DNA from 3 places in the Bradyrhizobium sp. SMVTL-02 genome. Region 2 is predicted to be linked to each of the others. Evidence: predicted binding sites of a transcription regulator. Region 2 holds the regulator's gene; each other region holds the start of a gene.
The links. Region 2 encodes LexA, which represses DNA repair genes until DNA is damaged. Its sites were predicted from a motif close to TGTTCNNNNTGTGTTCNG; they were not measured.
Positions count from the first base shown of each region.

Region 1: the regulator LexA is predicted to act here: its motif matches at 3,584-3,601, upstream of ACNJYB_RS03865 (DNA recombination protein RmuC).
Region 3: the regulator LexA is predicted to act here: its motif matches at 2,037-2,054, upstream of ACNJYB_RS10455 (DUF3072 domain-containing protein).

Region 1 is NZ_CP182469.1:810,514-816,462, reverse strand. It holds gene ACNJYB_RS03890 (F0F1 ATP synthase subunit B family protein) at 1-497, shown strand, start outside; gene ACNJYB_RS03885 (F0F1 ATP synthase subunit B family protein) at 504-989, shown strand; gene truA (tRNA pseudouridine(38-40) synthase TruA) at 1,069-1,809, opposite strand; gene fmt (methionyl-tRNA formyltransferase) at 1,809-2,732, opposite strand; gene def (peptide deformylase) at 2,934-3,461, opposite strand; gene ACNJYB_RS03865 (DNA recombination protein RmuC) at 3,633-4,832, shown strand; gene ACNJYB_RS03860 (AmpG family muropeptide MFS transporter) at 4,914-5,949, shown strand, end outside.
Region 2 is NZ_CP182469.1:4,562,554-4,568,502, forward strand. It holds gene ACNJYB_RS21550 (alpha-hydroxy acid oxidase) at 1-341, shown strand, start outside; gene ACNJYB_RS21555 (HAD family hydrolase) at 349-981, shown strand; gene ACNJYB_RS21560 (hypothetical protein) at 1,141-1,335, shown strand; gene ACNJYB_RS21565 (molybdopterin molybdotransferase MoeA) at 1,565-2,776, shown strand; gene lexA (transcriptional repressor LexA) at 2,953-3,654, shown strand; gene ACNJYB_RS21575 (hypothetical protein) at 3,824-4,024, shown strand; gene ACNJYB_RS21580 (hypothetical protein) at 4,220-4,651, shown strand; gene ACNJYB_RS21585 (GAF domain-containing protein) at 4,872-5,813, shown strand; gene ACNJYB_RS21590 (ComEC/Rec2 family competence protein) at 5,823-5,949, opposite strand, start outside.
Region 3 is NZ_CP182469.1:2,247,110-2,253,058, reverse strand. It holds gene ACNJYB_RS10485 (HWE histidine kinase domain-containing protein) at 1-480, shown strand, start outside; gene ACNJYB_RS10480 (hypothetical protein) at 477-698, opposite strand; gene ACNJYB_RS10475 (hypothetical protein) at 839-1,108, shown strand; gene ACNJYB_RS10470 (hypothetical protein) at 1,202-1,435, shown strand; gene ACNJYB_RS10465 (hypothetical protein) at 1,523-1,732, opposite strand; gene ACNJYB_RS10460 (hypothetical protein) at 1,751-1,975, opposite strand; gene ACNJYB_RS10455 (DUF3072 domain-containing protein) at 2,091-2,285, shown strand; gene ACNJYB_RS10450 (DUF6496 domain-containing protein) at 2,366-2,647, shown strand; gene ACNJYB_RS10445 (hypothetical protein) at 2,660-3,022, opposite strand; gene ACNJYB_RS10440 (Do family serine endopeptidase) at 3,266-4,807, opposite strand; gene ACNJYB_RS10435 (universal stress protein) at 5,018-5,854, shown strand; gene ACNJYB_RS10430 (hypothetical protein) at 5,869-5,949, opposite strand, start outside.

The DNA.
Region 1 (5,949 bases), 3.8 Mb from region 2:
ACGGCGGCGGTTTTCCGCCGTTCGAGAGCAGCACTTTTGCTTCGCAGCTGGTGTCGCTCGCGATCTTCTTCGTATTGCTCTACGTGATCGTGTCCAAGCTCGCTCTGCCGAAGGTCGGCGGTGCGATCGAGGCGCGCCAGAACAAGATCGACGGTGACCTCGCCGAAGCGCAGAAGCTGAAGGACCAGTCCGAGGCGGCGCTGAAGGCCTATGAGGGCGAGCTCGCTGCGGCGCGTTCGCGCGCGCAGGCGATCGCCAGCGAATCCCGCGACAAGGCGAATGCGCAGGCGGATGCCGAGCGCAAGGTGCTGGAAGAGCAGCTGGCGGCCAAGCTCGCCGAGGCGGAGAAGACCATCGCCTCGACCCGCACGACCGCCATGAGCAACGTCCGCGGCATCGCGGCCGATGCGGCAGGCCAGATCGTGCAGCAGCTCACCGGAGTCGTTCCGGATGCGGCGTCGGTCAATGCCGCCGTTGATGCGTCCTTGAAGGGTTAGCCACAGATGTTCTTCGATCCTGAAACCTGGGTCGCCATCGCCTTCGTGATCCTGATGGTCGTGTTCGGCTATCTCGGGGTGTTCAAGTCGGCGATGACCGCGCTCGATCATCGCGCTGAGCGCATCAAGGCCGAGCTCGACGACGCGGCGCGTCTCAAGCAGGAAGCGGCCAAGGTGCTCGCCGACTACAAGGCGCGCAGCGCCACGGCCGAGCGCGAGGCTGCCGACATCATCGCCAACGCCAAGGCCGAAGCCGATCGCATCGCGGCCGACGCCAAGGCGAAGATGGAAGATTTCGTCGCCCGCCGCACCAAGACCGCGGAGAGCAAGATCGCGCTCGCCGAGGCCCAGGCGCTGGCCGATGTCCGCGCCGCAGCCGCGGAGGCCGCCGTCCAGGCCGCTTCCACGATCCTGTCGCAATCGGTCAAGGGCCAGGCCGCCGACGACCTGCTCGCCAAGGGCATCAACGAAGTCAGGCAGAAGCTGAACTGAGGCCCTTGCCTTCATCAATCAAAAAAGCCGGCGCGCGAGCGCCGGCTTTTTTTGTCCGATAGTCCTCCCGCAACCCACCTCACTCGTAGTCCACCTTCATCAGATACAGCCCGTCCGGCGGCGCGACGATGCCGCAGGCGGTGCGGTTGCGGGCGGCGAGGGCTGCAGAGAGATCGTCCGCGGTCCAGCGGCCCTCGCCCACCCAGACCAGCGATCCCACCATCGAGCGCACCTGGCTGTGCAGGAACGAGCGCGCCGAGGTGATGACGATGATCTCGCGGCCGTCGCGAATCACATCGAGCTGGTCGAGCGTCTTCTCCGGCGATTTGGCCTGGCACTCGGTGTCGCGGAAGGTGGTGAAATCGTGCTTGCCGAGCAGCCGCTGCGCCGCCGCGTGCATGGCCTCGGCATCGAGCTTGCGCGGCACGCGCCAGGCATGGCCGGCGTCGAGCGCGAGATTGGCGCGGGTGTTGACGATGCGGTAGCGGTAGTGGCGCTTGACTGCCGAAAAGCGCGCCTCGAACGTATCGGGCACGATCTCGGCCTCGAGCACCCCAATCGGATGCGGACGCAGATGCGCATTGAGCCCGTCGCGAAAGCGGCCGGGCGGAAACTGCTTCTCGACGTCGACATGCGCGACCTGGCCGCGCGCATGCACGCCGGCATCGGTGCGGCCAGCGCCATGCACCCGCAGATCCGCGCCGGTCATCGCCTTCACCGCCGCTTCCAGCGCACCCTGCACCGACGGCAGCGTGTCCTGCACCTGCCAGCCGAAGAACGGCGCGCCGTCATATTCGATGGTGAGCTTGTAGCGCGGCATCAGGCCAGCCGCATCGGCGGCTTCACAGGTACGCCGCGCAGGAAGTCCGCGGCCTGCATCCGGCCCTTGCCCTCGCGCTGAAGCTCGAGAATGCGGATCGCGCCCTCACCGCAGGCGATCGTGAGCTGATCGTCCAGCACTTCTCCCGGCTCGCCCGATCCCTCCGCCAGCTCGCAGCGCAGGATCTTGACGCGTGCATTTTCGAGCTCGGCCCAGGCCCCGGGGAACGGCGACAGACCGTGGATGTGGCGCAGCACCGCATGCGCGGGCTTGCTCCAGTCGATCCGCGCCTCGGCCTTGTCGATCTTGGCGGCGTAGGTGACGCCGTCCTCGCTCTGCTGTTTCAGCTGGAGCCCGCCGCGTTCGAGCGCGGCCATGGCGCGGACCATCAGGTCGGCGCCGAGGCGCGAGAGACGGTCATGCAGGTCGCGCGCGGTCATGGTGTCGGTGATCGGAAGGCGCTCGGCCATGGCGACATCGCCGGTGTCGAGGCCGACATCCATCTTCATCACCATGACGCCGCTCTCGGCATCGCCTGCCATGATCGCGCGATTGACGGGGGCGGCGCCGCGCCAGCGCGGCAACAGCGACGCGTGCAGATTGTAGCAGCCGAGCTTCGGCGCATCGAGGATCGCCTGCGGCAGGATCATGCCATAGGCGACGACCACGGCCGCGTCGGCGTCGAAAGCGCGAAACTCCTCGAGCGCTTCCGGAGTCTTCAGCGTCTTCGGCGTCAACACGGCAATACCGAGTTTTCGCGCGGCTTCTTCAACCGGGGTAGGCTGCAATTGCAGGCCGCGCCGCCCGCCGGGCTTCGGCGCACGGGTGTAGACCGCCACGATCTCGTGGCCATGCGCGACCAGCTCGAGCAGCGTCGGCACGGAGAAATCGGGCGTGCCCATGAAGATGAGGCGGAGGGGCATGACAAGGACCCAGGTGCATTCCCTCCCCCCTTGTGGGGGAGGGTTAGGGAGGGGGTGCCACACGACGCGCTCTCACGATTTGAGCGCGGATCGGTTCTTCGCCCCAGTTAAACCATTTGCTGGGCTGCCCCCCTCCCCTGCCCTCCCCCACAAGGGGGAGGGAGCAGAGTAGGGCGTGTGGCAGAACCGATCGGCTGCAATTCACTCGCCCGCGCGCTTGGCGGCTTTCTCGAACTTCTTCATCACACGGTCGCGCTTGAGCTTCGACAGATAGTCGACGAACAAGACGCCGTTGAGGTGGTCGATCTCGTGCTGGATGCAGGTGGCGTAGAGGCCCTCGGCGTCCTCCTCGTGCACCTTGCCGTCGAGATCGGTGAAGCGCACGCGCACCTTCGCGGGACGCTCGACCTCCTCGTAATATTCGGGAATCGACAGGCAGCCCTCCTCGTAGACCGACAGCTCCTCCGAGGAAGCCAGGATCTCCGGATTGATGAAGACGCGCGGCTCGTGCTTGGTCTCGCCGTTCTCATCGCGCTTGGCGAGATCCATGGTGATCAGCCGCAGCGGCTGCGCGACCTGGATCGCCGCAAGGCCAATGCCGGGCGCGTCATACATGGTCTCGAACATGTCGTCGGCGAGCTTGCGGATCTCCGAGGTGACCTTCTCGATCGGCTTGGAGACCAGGCGCAGCTGCTTGTCGGGCAGGATGATGATTTCTCGTAGGGCCATGGCCGCGATTTAAGCCGCGCGCCGGATGCGGTCAATGCGGCGAGGAACCCCGTTAACCCTCCGCTAACCATAAAACTTCAGGTTTCGTTAACCATAAGAATTCAGGGACCATCAACCGACGACGTTCCCCCTTCGTTCGCACCTCACCGCGAATCGGTTAGAACAGCAGGCATGAATGAGATCATTGTCATGCTCGGCGACTTGCCGGTGCGCACCATCGATGTGCTGATCGGTTTCGGCGCGCTCGTCCTCATCCTGCTGGTTGTGATCGCGGTCGTGATCGCACGCTCGGGACGGCGCGGCGCGGAACTCGCCATGGCGCACGCGATCCGGGCCGACGAGCTCGAGGAACGCCTCGCCCAGGTGCTGCGCGCCCAGAGCGAGGCCTCGGGCCGGGTCGACGCCATGACCCAGGCGCTGGCCGGCCGGCAGGCCGAGATGGCTCGGGCCGTCAACGAGCGGCTGGATTCGGTGACCCACCGCGTCGGCCAGTCCATGGAACATTCGACCCGCAACACCATGGAGAGCCTGCGCGCCCTGCATGAGCGGCTCGGCATCATCGACAACGCGCACAAGAACCTCACCGACCTCACCACGCAGGTGACGACCCTGCGCGACGTGCTCGCCAACAAGCAGTCGCGCGGCGCCTTCGGCCAGGCCCGCATGGAGGCGATCGTCCAGGACGGCCTTCCCAAGGGCTCCTACGAGTTCCAGTTCACGCTCTCGACCGGAAAAAGGCCCGACTGCGTCGTGTTCCTCCCCGACCAGCGCCCGCTCTGCATCGACGCCAAATTCCCGCTGGAGGCCATGACGGCGCTGCACGATGCCCGCACCGACGAGGAGCGGCGCGTGGCCACGCAGCGGCTGCGCGGCGACGTGATGAAGCATGTCAGCGACATCGCCGAAAAATACCTCGTCACCGGCGAGACCCAGGAGATGGCGCTGATGTTCGTGCCGTCGGAATCCGTCTACGCGGAGATTCACGACGGCTTCGACGACGTGATCCAGAAGGCCTATCGCGCCCGCGTGGTGCTGGTGTCGCCCTCGCTGCTGATGCTCGCGATCCAGGTGATGCAGCAGATCATGAAGGACGCGCGCATGCGCGATGCCGCCGACCAGATCCAGACCGAGGTGATCAAGCTCGGCGACGATCTCGGCCGCCTGCGCGATCGCGTGGTCAAACTGCAGAAGCATTTTTCCGACGCGAACGAGGACGTCCGCCAGATCCTGATCTCCGCCGACAAGATCGAAAAGCGCGCAGGGAGAATCGAGGAGCTCGATTTCAGCAAGACCGACGCGGCGGAAGGGCCGAGGCTGGTGGCGACGGCCGCGCCGGAACTGTTTCCAAGGAAGCTCCAGGCGGGGGAGTGAATTTAAGGCACACTGTCGTCGCCCGGCTCGACCGGGTGACGACAGCTCACCTGTAGGGCCAGAATCTGCTAACACCCCCCCATGACCGCTCCCGACGCGACCTCCTCCGCCGCGACTGCCGCCCCTGGGCCCTCCTGGCGGGAGAGCCTGGCCGTGTACCTGCAACCGCGGGTGCTGATCGTGCTGTTCCTCGGCTTCTCCTCCGGCCTGCCGCTGGCGCTGTCGGGATCGACGCTGCTGGTGTGGATGCGCGAAGCCGGGGTCGACCTCAAGACCATCGGGCTGTTCGCGCTGGTCGGCACGCCCTACACGCTGAAGTTCCTGTGGGCGCCGCTGGTGGATGCGCTGCATGTGCCGCTGTTCACCCGCGCGTTCGGGCGGCGGCGCGGCTGGCTGGTGTTCTCGCAGCTGCTGCTGATCGTCGCGATCGTGCTGCTGGCGATGACCGACCCCGCTCGCTCGCCATTCTATGTTGCACTGGGCGCGCTGCTGGTAGCGACGACGTCCTCGACGCAGGACATCGTTGTCGATGCCTTCCGCGTCGAGAGCCTGCCGGAGAGCGAGCAAGCCGCCGGCATGGCGGCTTACGTCGCAGCCTATCGCATCGGCATGCTGGTCTCGACCGCGGGTGCGCTGTTCATCGTCTCGGGTTTCGAGGGCAACGGCATCCCGCGACCATCGGCGTGGATGTGGGGCTATGTGGTGATGGCGGCGATGGTGCTGATCGGGACGATCACGGCGCTGGTCGCGACCGAGCCCGAACAATCAGTGCGGGCCGAGGCCGCGACGCAAGAAGAGACTGCGTTCACGCGCGTGCTGCATGCGGCGATCGGCGCCTTCTCGGAGTTCCTGACGCGCAAGGACGCGCTCGCGGCACTCGCTTTCGTGGTGCTGTTCAAGTTCACCGACGCCTTCTCGGGCACGATGACGGCGCCGTTCGTGATCGACCTCGGCTTCACCCGCAACGACTATGCGGCGATCGTCAAGGGCGTGGGCCTCGCCGCAACCCTGATCGGCGGGTTCGCCGGCGGGTTCGTGGCGCGGCGCTATTCGCTGGCGACATCGCTCTGGATCGGCGGTGTGGTGCAGGCGCTCGCCAATCTGTCCTTCTCCTGGC
Region 2 (5,949 bases):
ATGTCCTGCCCGAGATCGTCGACGTCGTGAAAGGCCGCGCCAGGATCATGGTCGATGGCGGCTTCTGCCGCGGCACCGACATCGTCAAGGCGCTTGCGGCAGGCGCCGACCTCGTCGGCATCGGCCGGCTGCAATGCTGGGCCCTGGCGGCGGCCGGGGAAGCAGGCGTGGCGCGGATGCTGGAGCTGCTGGAAGACGAAGTGCTGCGCTGCCTCGGCCTTTTGGGCGCTACTTCGTTCGCCGAGGTCGGCAAGTCCTGCCTGCATCCGGCCACCGCGACCAACGCGCCGAGCGTGTTCAGCGCGTTCCCGCTGTTCGACCACGATCCCTATCGATACTGAGGAAAGGATGCAGTTGACCGCGCTCTCTCCCGGCAGCGCCGACGCACTTCTGTTCGATCTCGGGCGCGTGGTGCTCGATATCGATTTCTCCAGGGCGATCGCCTGCTGGGCGGGCCATGCCGGCTGTAAGCCCGAAGCCATTGTCGCGCGCTATGTGCGCGACAGCGAAGCCTACCGGCTGCACGAGGTCGGCAAGATCAGCGACGAGGACTACTTCGCCTCGCTGCGCTCATCGCTCGGGATCGCGATTTCCGACGCGCAGTTCCTGGAAGGCTGGAACGCGATCTTCGCCGGCGAAATGCCAGACATCGCGGAGCTTTTGCCGCGCGCGGCCAGGCAGATGCCGCTCTACGCCTTCTCCAACACCAACCGGCCGCATGTCGACCATTTCTCGAAGGAATATGCCGGCCTGCTCGGCCATTTCCGCGAGCTCTACCTGTCGTCCAGCATCGGCCTGCGCAAACCGGACGCGGAGGCTTTCGACCATGTCGTGGCGGCAATGGGCGTACCGGCGCACCGCATCGTCTTCTTCGATGATCTCGCAGAAAACATCCGGGGGGCGCGGGCGCGTGGATTGACCACAGTGCACGTGACCTCGCCCCGTGACGTCGGCGACGCGCTGAGGCAGCTGGGGATTTGAGCGGATCAGCCTTCCGGCAAGGCGTTCCGCGGAACTTTTTGCTAAAAATGCGGAACCAAATCACTTTGTGCATTTTTGTACAAAGTTCCGGGAACGGAATGCGCCCCTTCGGACTCTTGAGTCCGTTGGGACTTCTACATTGGAATTGGACTGATCGACGTGCTGGGCAAATCCTACCTCACCAAGCAAGCCTCTCTCCTGCTCGAGTTCGCAAGAACCACCTCGGACTCCGACCTCTCCGCCAAGCTGATCAGCAAGGCTGCCGACCTGAAATCTCGGGCCGATCCGCTGGCCGACAAGGATCAGGGTCCCAAAGCGCCGGACGTCAGTCCGGACGCGCCGGCAGTGAGTTGACCGATGCTGGCCGTGGCGCTCGTTCTTCTTGTGCTTGCCATGGCCGTCCTCGTGCCGGTCTGTCTCGCCTTCCGGATCATGCCGCGGCGAATTTGACGTCTATCCTCACGACAGAGCGGATGGCGCAGGTTGAATCCTCTTGCGTCTCCAGTGTTTTGCCTCTGGGCCCGCACTCGGCTAGAACTCTGGCCGCCGATTTGCCGAACGTGCCCAGCAGGAGTTTTCAGCCGTGGCCTTGATGCCGGTTTCTGACGCGCTTGCCGCGGTGCTTGCCGGCGCGGAGCCGTTGCTTGAGGAGACGATCTCGCTCGATCAGGCCTACCACCGCGTGCTCGCCCGCGACGTCGCGGCGCGGCGCACGCAGCCGCCGGAGGCGATGTCGGCCATGGACGGCTATGCCGTGCGAGCGGCCGACGCGGCGACGATCGATTCTGAGCTGACGGTGATAGGCGAGGTCGCGGCCGGGCGGCCGTTTGCAGGCTTGGTTGGCGCCGGCGAAGCGGTCCGCATTTTCACAGGCGGCGTCGTTCCGGCCGGAGCGGACGCGGTCGTGATCCAGGAGGATACCGTCGCGGACGGCAAGCGCATCACGATCAAGGAAGCAGCAATTCCCGGACGGCACATCCGGCGCGCCGGGATCGACTTTGCCGAGGGCGACGTGCTGTTGCGCAAGGGAACCCGGCTCACCGAGCGCGATCTCGCACTCGCCGCCGGGATGAATCACCCGCATTTGCCCGTCCAGCGCCGTCCGAAGGTCGCCATCCTCGCCACCGGAGACGAACTGGTGATACCGGGCGTAGCGCCCGGGCCCGGCCAGATCGTCTACTCCAACGGTTATGCCCTGCACGCGCTCGCCCGCCAGGAGGGCGCCGATACCATCGACCTCGGTGTGGCCGCCGATACGCTGGAGGCCACCACCGCCGGGATCCGCGAGGCACGCCAGAGCGGCGCCGACATCCTGATCACGACCGGGGGCGCCTCGGTCGGCGACCATGATCTGGTCCAGCAGGCTCTCAAGGCCGAGGGGATCGCGATGTCGTTCTGGAAGATCGCGATGCGGCCGGGCAAGCCGATGATGCACGGCCGGTTAGGGGCGATGCGCGTCATCGGCCTGCCCGGCAATCCCGTGTCATCCTACGTCTGCGCTTTCCTGTTCATGGTGCCGTTGATTCGCGCGCTGTCGGGCCGCACCATGATTCACCATCGCCGCGAGCGCGCCGTGCTCGGCCGCGACCTCAATGCCAACGACCAGCGCGAGGATTATCTCCGCGCGCGCCTGGAGCGGCGCGACGACGGCACGCTGATCGCCCTTCCCGTCGATCACCAGGATTCTTCACTGCTTGCAAATCTCGCTGCGGCACAGGCACTTCTCGTACGCGCGCCGTTCGCGCCCAAGGCCGAAGCCGGCTCGGTCTGCGAGGTGCTGCTGCTGCCCGCCTGAGCGCTGTCATCTCACGCGGTCCGCGAACTTTGTCGCGTTCACAGTAAATTAAGCAGTTGCGGAACATGTATCGAACATATAGTGTCCGTTCATGATTTGTTTCGAGCATGCAGCGGCTTATCGCTGAACTGAGCGTCTCGGAATCGAACGACATCAACCGGGGGATTTTGGTCGAGATGTTAACGCGCAAACAATACGAGCTCCTGCGGTTCATCAGCGAGCGATTGAAGGAAAGCGGCGTGCCACCTTCCTTCGACGAGATGAAGGACGCGCTCGACCTGCGCTCGAAATCGGGCATCCATCGCCTGATCACCGCGCTCGAGGAGCGCGGCTTCATCCGCCGCCTGCCCAACCGCGCCCGCGCGATCGAGGTCATCAAGCTGCCCGAGCTCCAAGCGGCCGCCGGCAACCGCCGCGGCTTCACGCCGAGCGTCATCGAGGGCAATCTCGGCAAGGTGCGCACGACCTCCAGCCCGCCCGCGGACGAAGGTGAGCGTCCTGTCGCCGTGCCCGTCATGGGCCGCATCGCGGCTGGTACGCCGATCGAGGCGCTGCAGACCCGCAGCCACACCATCAGCGTACCGCCTGACATGCTCGGCTCCGGCGAGCATTATGCGCTCGAGGTGCGGGGCGATTCGATGGTGGAAGCCGGTATCCTCGACGGCGACATGGCGCTGATCCAGCGCAACGAGAGCGCCGACACCGGCGACATCGTGGTGGCGCTGATCGACGACGAGGAAGCCACGCTGAAGCGCTTCCGCCGCCGTGGCGCCTCGATCGCGCTCGAGCCAGCCAACGCCGCCTATGAGGTCCGCATCCTGCCGCCCAACCGGGTGAAGATTCAGGGCAAGCTGATCGGCTTGTACCGGAAGTACTGATTTGACCTCGCGATCGTTCGACACGCGCTTGAGCGCTTGTCCGCTCCGGCTGGATAGTCTTTCAGGTTCTGCTCAGATTATCCGGCCACCTGCCCCGCGTTAGATCCTCCGCACGCCGCGCAAAGCACACAATCGCTTTATGGGCCTGTCGAAAACCGGGGAGACAACCATGCGCAAGATCGTCTTGAGCACTGTCACGATGGCGCTGATCGCAACGTCAGTGTCACCGGCCGCCGCCGCACGATCGCATCATGTCCGCAAGACGACGCCGGCGACGCGCGAGCAATTCCGCAACGCACGCGACGCCGTTGCACTGCCGTCGCAACCCGCTTGGCCGTATTCGGGCTGGTCGGCCCCTGCTGGCCGTTGACGAAGAAGCACGCCCAATGCACGGGAGCGGGCTTTGTTCCTCATGCATCTGAAAAAGATATTGTGATGGCATCCTGCGGACCCAAGCCGCAGATTTGCCCACAACCCAGCAGACCGTTGTATGCTTCCACTCTGATAGAGGCCTGCGCCTCGACAGGAGGCGCGGGTCGCTATCTTACGAATGAGGAGCACCCCGATGTGTGACTACAGCCTGCACGCCGTCGCGACGCGTCCTGCCGAAGTCGGCGAGACGATCGTCACGACAACCTTCCGCGGCACCTCGACGCGCGGCTTCGCCTCCGAAGCCGACATGTCGGTTGCGGTATGCCTGCTGCCGGGAACGGAGCTCGCCTTCGCCGACAACGTCCGTTACGACAATCGCTGGATCTGGACGCGTACCATCAACTCGCGCGTCGGCAAGTTCGGCAAGATCGATCCGCACATTCCGGATCGCCATCACGATGCGATCGAATTCCCCGACGGGAAATACGTGCTGGTGACTCAGCTCGTCGAAGGCCAGCGCGCAACCGTACTGCAATTGCCGGTGACCCAGCCACTCGGCGAGCGCGAGCACAAGCCGCAGACCAGCGCAGACAGGCCGACGGTCACGCGCCTGCCGATCGGCTGACCTAGCTGCCTCGGGCTCGCAGGTCGGGGCCATGATTGAAATCGCCATCGCCGGCCGTGGCCGGCGAGATGGTGTGGTTTGTATCTTCGCAAATACCTTCGCCGGAGCACCTGCCGCAGCTCTTCGTCGCACGAAGTTTGCGCTGCCTTGCCTGAATTTTGAACGTCCGGTCCGCAAGCAAATGGCCGATGCTGCCAAAAAGGCTCGAGGCGGACGTTCGATGAAGACCTTCATTCGCGTCGTTGAACTCTGGGTGCCCGACCGGACGCGTATGCGGCTGGAATTCGGCGGCGGTCTTTATGGCGAAGGGCTGTCCGCGTTCAAGGCCGCAAGCGAAGATCTGCGCTTCGGTCGTGACGACGGGCTTCCCGGCAAGGCCTGGGCTTCCGGCCACCCCGTGATCCTCACCAAATTCGCCAATTCCCATTTCAGGCGGACCGACCAGGCGCTGGCGGCGGGCCTGACCTGCGGCGTGGCGGTGCCGGTGTTTTCAGGCGAATTCCTGCAAGCCGTGATGGTGCTGTTCTGCGGCGATGACGACGCGCATGTCGGCGCGATCGAGCTCTGGCACAACGATCCCGAGACCTCCCACGAGATGGGACTGGTCGACGGCTACTACGGCACCGCCGACATGTTCGAGTTCAACTCGCGCCACACCAGGTTTCCGCGCGGCTTCGGCCTGCCCGGACGCACCTGGAAAGCCGGCCTGCCACTGATCATCAAGAACCTGCACAACGCCAAGAGCTTTCTGCGCTGGAAAGACGCCGCACAGGTTGGCATCAATCTCGGCGTCGGCGTGCCCTACCGGACCGACGCCGACCAGACCTGGGTGCTGACCCTCCTCTCCGCGCAGGCGACGCCGATCGCACGGCGCTTCGAGATCTGGGTGCCGGACGAGACCCGCTCAGCGCTGGTCTTCCGCGCCGGCGATTGCAGCGCCCAGACCGACCTTGCCGCGCTCTATGCGGACAAATCCATCGCCAGAGGTGACGGCAGCATCGGCGGCGCCTGGGCCACCGGCATGCCCGCCCTCAACGATGATCTCGCGCACGACAATTCGATCGCGGCCATTGAAGCCCGCGCGTCCGGGCTGAGTCAGATGGTGGCCTTGCCGGTGATCGGGACAGCCCGGCTCGACGCCGTGCTGGCCTGGTACCTGTAGCCCGCCCCCTCAATCCTCGACCTTCATGTCTGCCTCGGACGGCGTCGCATCCCGGTTACCGGGCGCCGCCGCTGGCGGCGCAAGGCTCGCGCCGAAATCGCCCTCGCCCGCGATGGCCGGCGCCCACGGGCGGTCT
Region 3 (5,949 bases), 2.3 Mb from region 2:
TCGCTCTCGAGCTGGCAGGGCGCCGAGCTTTCCAAGCTGATCGACGAGGAGCTTGCACCCTATTCGCTCGGCGACCAGATCCGATTGGCCGGTCCCGAGGTTCAGCTGGTCCCTGCGACGGCGCAGACGTTGGCGCTGGCTCTTCACGAGCTTTTCACCAACTCCGCAAAATATGGCGCGCTCTCGACGAGATCCGGCCGGCTCTTGATCGGCTGGCAGGTCGAGGAAGGCCGCCTCGCGCTGACCTGGGAGGAATCCGGCGGTCCGCTGGTGAGGACGCCGAAGTCTCGCGGTTTCGGCACGCGGAGCCTGCTTGCGAGCGTCGAGTCCCAGCTCGGCGGACGGGCGCAATTCGATTGGCGGCCCGAGGGCCTGTTGTGCCGCCTGGAGGTGCCGCTGACCTGCAAGACGCCTGTCTCGGCAGCGCAGGATAAGTCCGAAGCCGACACCTCGCCCGAGCTGCAGCGCGCGTCGGGTTAACCGGACGCGGCGACCTTCGTGCGCAGGATCGACCGAGGTTCGTCAGCGACGCGCCCTTCGAGCCAGGCTTCCGTTGTTGCGAGATCGCGCAGCGCCCTCGCATAGCGGCGGGCGGCGCTTTGCTCCGCGCCGCGCGGCAGCTTGCGCGCCTTGCGCAACATGTCCGCGGCCGCATTCCGATAGGCCAGCGAGCGATAGAGATAGACGACCTTACCCATATCGAGTGTCCCATGTTGATGGAACTCATCCTCGCAAGCTCCGCATGAACGCCGGATGAAGCGGCGGATGACAATTCCTTCATGCGAATGGAACCCGAGATCATCGCACGCGTTTGCATGTGCAATCGAGGGTTGGTTCCATGCGTGCGAACAAGACACCCAAGAAGCCGTCGAGCCTGCTCTCTCCCACCGGCGTCATCAAGCTGGTGACGCATGCGATGATGGGCGCAGCTCTCGGGCTCGCATTCGGTCTCGCGCTCACTCTGTCCAATCCGGCGGTCGCCAATCTGCTCAATCACGGCGGAAGCCAGGCCATTCTGGTGTTCGCCCTCACATTGGTCACAACGTTCGCGATCGGTGCGACACTCACGGGCGTCGTGTTCATCATCGACGAGGACAAGGAATTTTGAAGGTCGCGGGAAAGATGCGGGTTCTTGTCGGGAACTCCTGTGACGAACAGCAGTTGGCTGCCTGCGTCAATTTAACCCAGGGAGTTCCCGCGCATGAAGACAACCAAGCTCGCACTCGCCGTGATGTTGGCAACCGGCCTTGCCGCCGCTCCGTTTGCCGTGCAGGCCAAGTCGCACAAGGCGAAACATGGATCCTCGATGTCGTCATCGCAGACCACCGGCGCCAACACGAAAGCCAGGAGTCCCGATCCGTCCGGTCAGGGCGGCTCCGGCCCCGGCTCCGATCAGGGCGGCACGATGACCAAGGGCATGAGCACCACCAAGTAGGGCGCGCTGCTCATCGAAGGTCCCGCAATCGCGGGACCTTCTCGCTTGGGCATCCGATGCGATCCCTCTGACCCCGCATTGCGCGCGCTAGTCGCGTTGCATATCGGCGATGCTCAGTCCACCGCTCGCAGTATTCATCTTCACGAGATGGTCGAGCTGCGCCCGCTTGCGCGCAATCAGGAGCTGGGCCGCAGCGTCGTCGAGCCCCTCCCGCTGCAACTGCCGGATCGCGGAGCCCAGTTCGAGAATCTCGGCGCGCAGTCTCAGGATCCGGTACGTGTCCGGGTCTTCCTCCATGACGCACTCCCAAAGCTCTCAGCGCCGCACGATCGTCCGGCCAGGATCTGCGACTTTCTTCTTCAGCGGACGAAGCCGTACACGATCACGGACATCCGGCAGGACATCGCCACCGCCGGCCGCTCTCCATTCGCCGATCAACAGGTTGATTTTCCGGCGCAGGCCCATCTGCGTCAGGGCCATTTCCGTGCAGTCCCGACCCCGATCGACGAGGTCCCGCACGGATGCCTCGACGTCGGCCATCTCTAACCTTAAGGAGCTGATTTTACGTCGAATTTCATTAATTCTGTTGTCCATGTCTTGTTAGAACAAAATAAGAACATATAGTCAAGTCGCGATTTCAGAATGGAGAGCGGACATGCAGATTCAGGGTAAATACGACGCCAAAGCTTTTCTCATGGACCAAATGACCCGGGCGCAGGGCCTGCGGCTGAAGCGGCTGAGTGAAGAGGCGTATCAGCCTGCGCAATATGCGCGAGATCTGTCCTTCACCGAGGCCGCGCGCCGCATCCAGGCGCTCGAAGCTGAGATCGCGCTCGCGAACTCCTTCTAGCTTCATCGGGAGCGTCGCTGACGCGCTTTCGGAACCATGGCAGTGTCGCGTGGTTTTCCCCCGGCCAAGGGAGAAAACGCATGGCACGCAAGGCAAAGAAACGACGTTACTCGCGCAGCTCCGGCAGCGATGTCGAGAGCGAAATGCGCCGCTACAAGAAAGGCACAGCCAAGAGCGGCCGCGGTGGTCGCGGCGGACGCGTGAAGAGCCGCAAGCAGGCGATCGCGATCGGACTCTCCAAGGCTCGCAAGAAGGGCAAGAAGGTCCCGAAGAAAGCGTCCAAGCGGAAGACATCCAAGAAAAAGACGTCCAAAAAGCAGTCGACCAGGAAATCGTCGAAACGCAAATCCAGCAAGCGCTGACGCTGACACCCGTCAAATCATGCTGCCCGGCATGAAGCACCGGATCGAAATCCCGAACGCCGTCTTCACCGGCCAAACCATGGTGCGCCCCGCCCGATTCGGTTCGGTGATCACGGCTTCATCCGGCACATCGACCCATTGACCGTCTAGTCGCACGCGATAATGCCCGTCGTGGGATTCCCAATCTGGATCCGAGACGGCAAATCCATCGGCGTCCGAGCAGCACGGGCCGAGATGGCTCCGCAAGCTGTCGAACCAGGGCTTGAGCGGTGAATTGGCATATCGACCGTCGTCGCGCCCGAGGGCGCTTCCGGTCGACAGCACGAGCGGCACCAGGAGCAGCGCACGTCTCAGCGAGAGCTTCAATCGATCCATGTCGGCACCGATCAAATGCGAACACCGGCTGGTTCCAGAAAGCAGCCGGACGTTCGGAGTTCCACCCCATGCAAGCAGTATGGACTCCAAAGTCTGACGAGCGAACGCGGCTTTTTCGGACGAACCCGTCATCAATGCTGCCGTTAACGAGAATGTTATCGTGAGCCTGTGGGTATCCTTAACGCCAGCGCGAAAAAGGCGGCCCTCCGGCCGCCTTTTGGATTACCCTTCAGAGCGAAGGACTTAAGCGAGCGGCACCGCCACGAACCGGGTCGCCTCCACACCCTTCACCTGAAGCAGCACGCTGTTCTTGCCGGACGATTTTGCCTGGGCCAATTCAGCTCGGACGTCCGAGACATTGGCGACGGGCTTGCCGCCGACATTGAGAATGACGTCGCCGGTCTGGATGCCGCGCTGCGCTGCCGGCCCTTGCGGATCGACCTCGGTGACGACGACGCCCTTCTGACCGGCGCCCTGCACCTCTCCGGCCGGCGCGAGGCTAAGCCCGAGACGCGGCGTGCCCTTGTCAGGCTGCACCTTGCCCTCCTCGGCTTTACCGTTCGCCTGCCGCTCGTTCGGCAACTCGCCGAGCGTGAGTGTCACGGTCTTGCTGCCGCCATTGTGGAAGACATCGAGCTTCACGGACGTGCCCGGTGCCAGCGTCGCGATGGTGCGGGCGAGGTCGCGGGAGTCCTTGATCGCTGTGCCATTGACGGCGGTGATGACGTCGCCCGCCTCGATCCCGGCCTTCGCCGCCGGGCTGCCGTCCTGCGGATTGTCGACGATCGCACCGCGTGCCTCCTTCAGGCCGAGACTGTCGGCGATATCGGCGGTCACCGGCTGCACCTGCACGCCGAGCCAGCCGCGCGTCACCGCGCCCTTGTCCTTCAACTGCGCGACGACGAGCTTTGCGGTCGCCGCCGGGATGTCGAAGCCGATGCCGACCGAGCCTCCCGACGGTGAGAAGATCGCGGTGTTCACGCCGATCACGTTGCCGTTCATGTCGAAGGCAGGGCCGCCGGAATTGCCCTTGTTGATGGGCGCGTCGATCTGGATGAAATCGTCATAGGGCCCGTTGCCGATGTCACGGCCACTGGCAGAGACGATGCCGGCCGTCACGGTGCCCCCGAGGCCGAAGGGATTGCCGACCGCAACCACCCAGTCGCCGATCCGCGGCTTCTGCTCGGCGAAATTGACGAAGGGGAAGTCCCTCTTGCCGTCGACCTTGATCAGCGCGAGATCGGTCTTCGGATCGGTGCCGACCACCTTCGCGGTGTAGGTCGTGCCGTCATCCATGGTGACCTGCACGGACTCGGCGTGGTCGACAACGTGATTATTGGTCACGGCGTAGCCGTCGGCGGAGATGAAGAAGCCGGAGCCCTCGCCCGTGACCATCTGGTGACGCTGGCGAGGCATGCCGTTCATGCCGCCCGGAGAGCGGAAGCCGAACTGCCGCGAGAACTGGTCGAACGGAGAGTCCTCGTCGGAATCCATCCGGTTCTGCTGCAGCATCGCATTCTTGTCGTTGTCGCGGTCGATCTTGACCCGCACCGAGATCACGGCTGGTTTGACCTTGGCGACGAGGTCGCCGAAGCCCGGCGGGGTCGCGGTGCTTTCCGCGGCGTGCGCGGGCGAGATCAGGGAGGTCACGCCGAACTGCGCCGTACCGGGAGAGCCGGCCAGCACGGCCACGCCAAGCGCGGCCACGGTACCGAGCAGCGCAAGCCGGCGCGGTCCCAGGATCTTCCGGGTCGTGGTGATGTCGGAATTGACGCGATCGTTCATGTCGAAATATCCATGTTGGGTCAGGTGTCGCCTTGCACCCAACATGGGGGTTGCCACCTTACGGCGTTCCGTCCACGCGATTAAATCTTGGCAAAGGTGCTGAGGCCGGCGCCACTCAAAATCGCGGCCGCACGTTTGATGCAGCTCAAGGCCTCCCCACCGCGGTGTGGAAGACTGCGGCTGTCCAACGATGTCGATCGGAGGCGCGCCATGTACAAAGATATTCTCGTCCATATCCCGACCGAACGGCCAATGCGCGCCGTGATCGACGGTTCGATCTCGCTCGCGGCGCATCTCAACGCCCATCTCGACGCGGTCGCGGTCGGCTATGTCGCGAGCAGCGCAGCCTACGTGCTGGACGGCGGCGCCGCCGTAGCGGCCGTGTTCGAGCTGGAACGCGAGCGTGCCCTGGAGCGGGCCGAGGCCGCGCTCGAGGTGTTCAAAAGCGAAGCGGCCAACACCGGCATTTCCTACACCTGCCATCCGCTCGGCGCGATCCCCGCGGATGCGGCCAGCTCGCTCGGCGAAATGGCGCGGCTGCACGATCTCAGCATCGTGCTCCAGCCCGATCCGGCTCAAGGTTCGTTCGACAATGTCGTGCCTGGCGAAATCCTGTTCCAGGCCGGCGGCCCGGTGCTGTTCCTGCCCTACACCTTCCGTGGTGCCTTCAAGGCGAAGCGGATCGGGATTTGCTGGGACGGCAGCCGCGTCGCCGCCCGCGCGATGCGCGACGCAGCACCATTCCTGGCGCGCGCCGAAGGGATCGTGCTCATCACGATCAACGCAGCCGATTCGGTCCCGGGCGAAGTATCGGCAAGCAATCTGGCGAGGCATCTCGGCCGGCGGGGCCTGTCGACCCGCACCGTCGGGCTGTCAGCCGCCCGATCCGACATCCAGCCGACCATCCTCTCGCTGGCGGCCGACGAGAACCTCGATCTGCTGGTGATGGGCGGCTACGGCCATTCGCGATTACAGGAGCGCTTTCTCGGCGGCGTTACCCGCGGCATGCTGGAGGCCATGACGATCCCGACGCTGATGTCGCATTAGCGAAGCCGATGCTCTCACGCCGCGGCGGGCGTCTCCCACTCCGCGGCCTCGTCGCGTTGCGCATTGCACGCGTCGAAATGCGCCTTCAGCGCCAT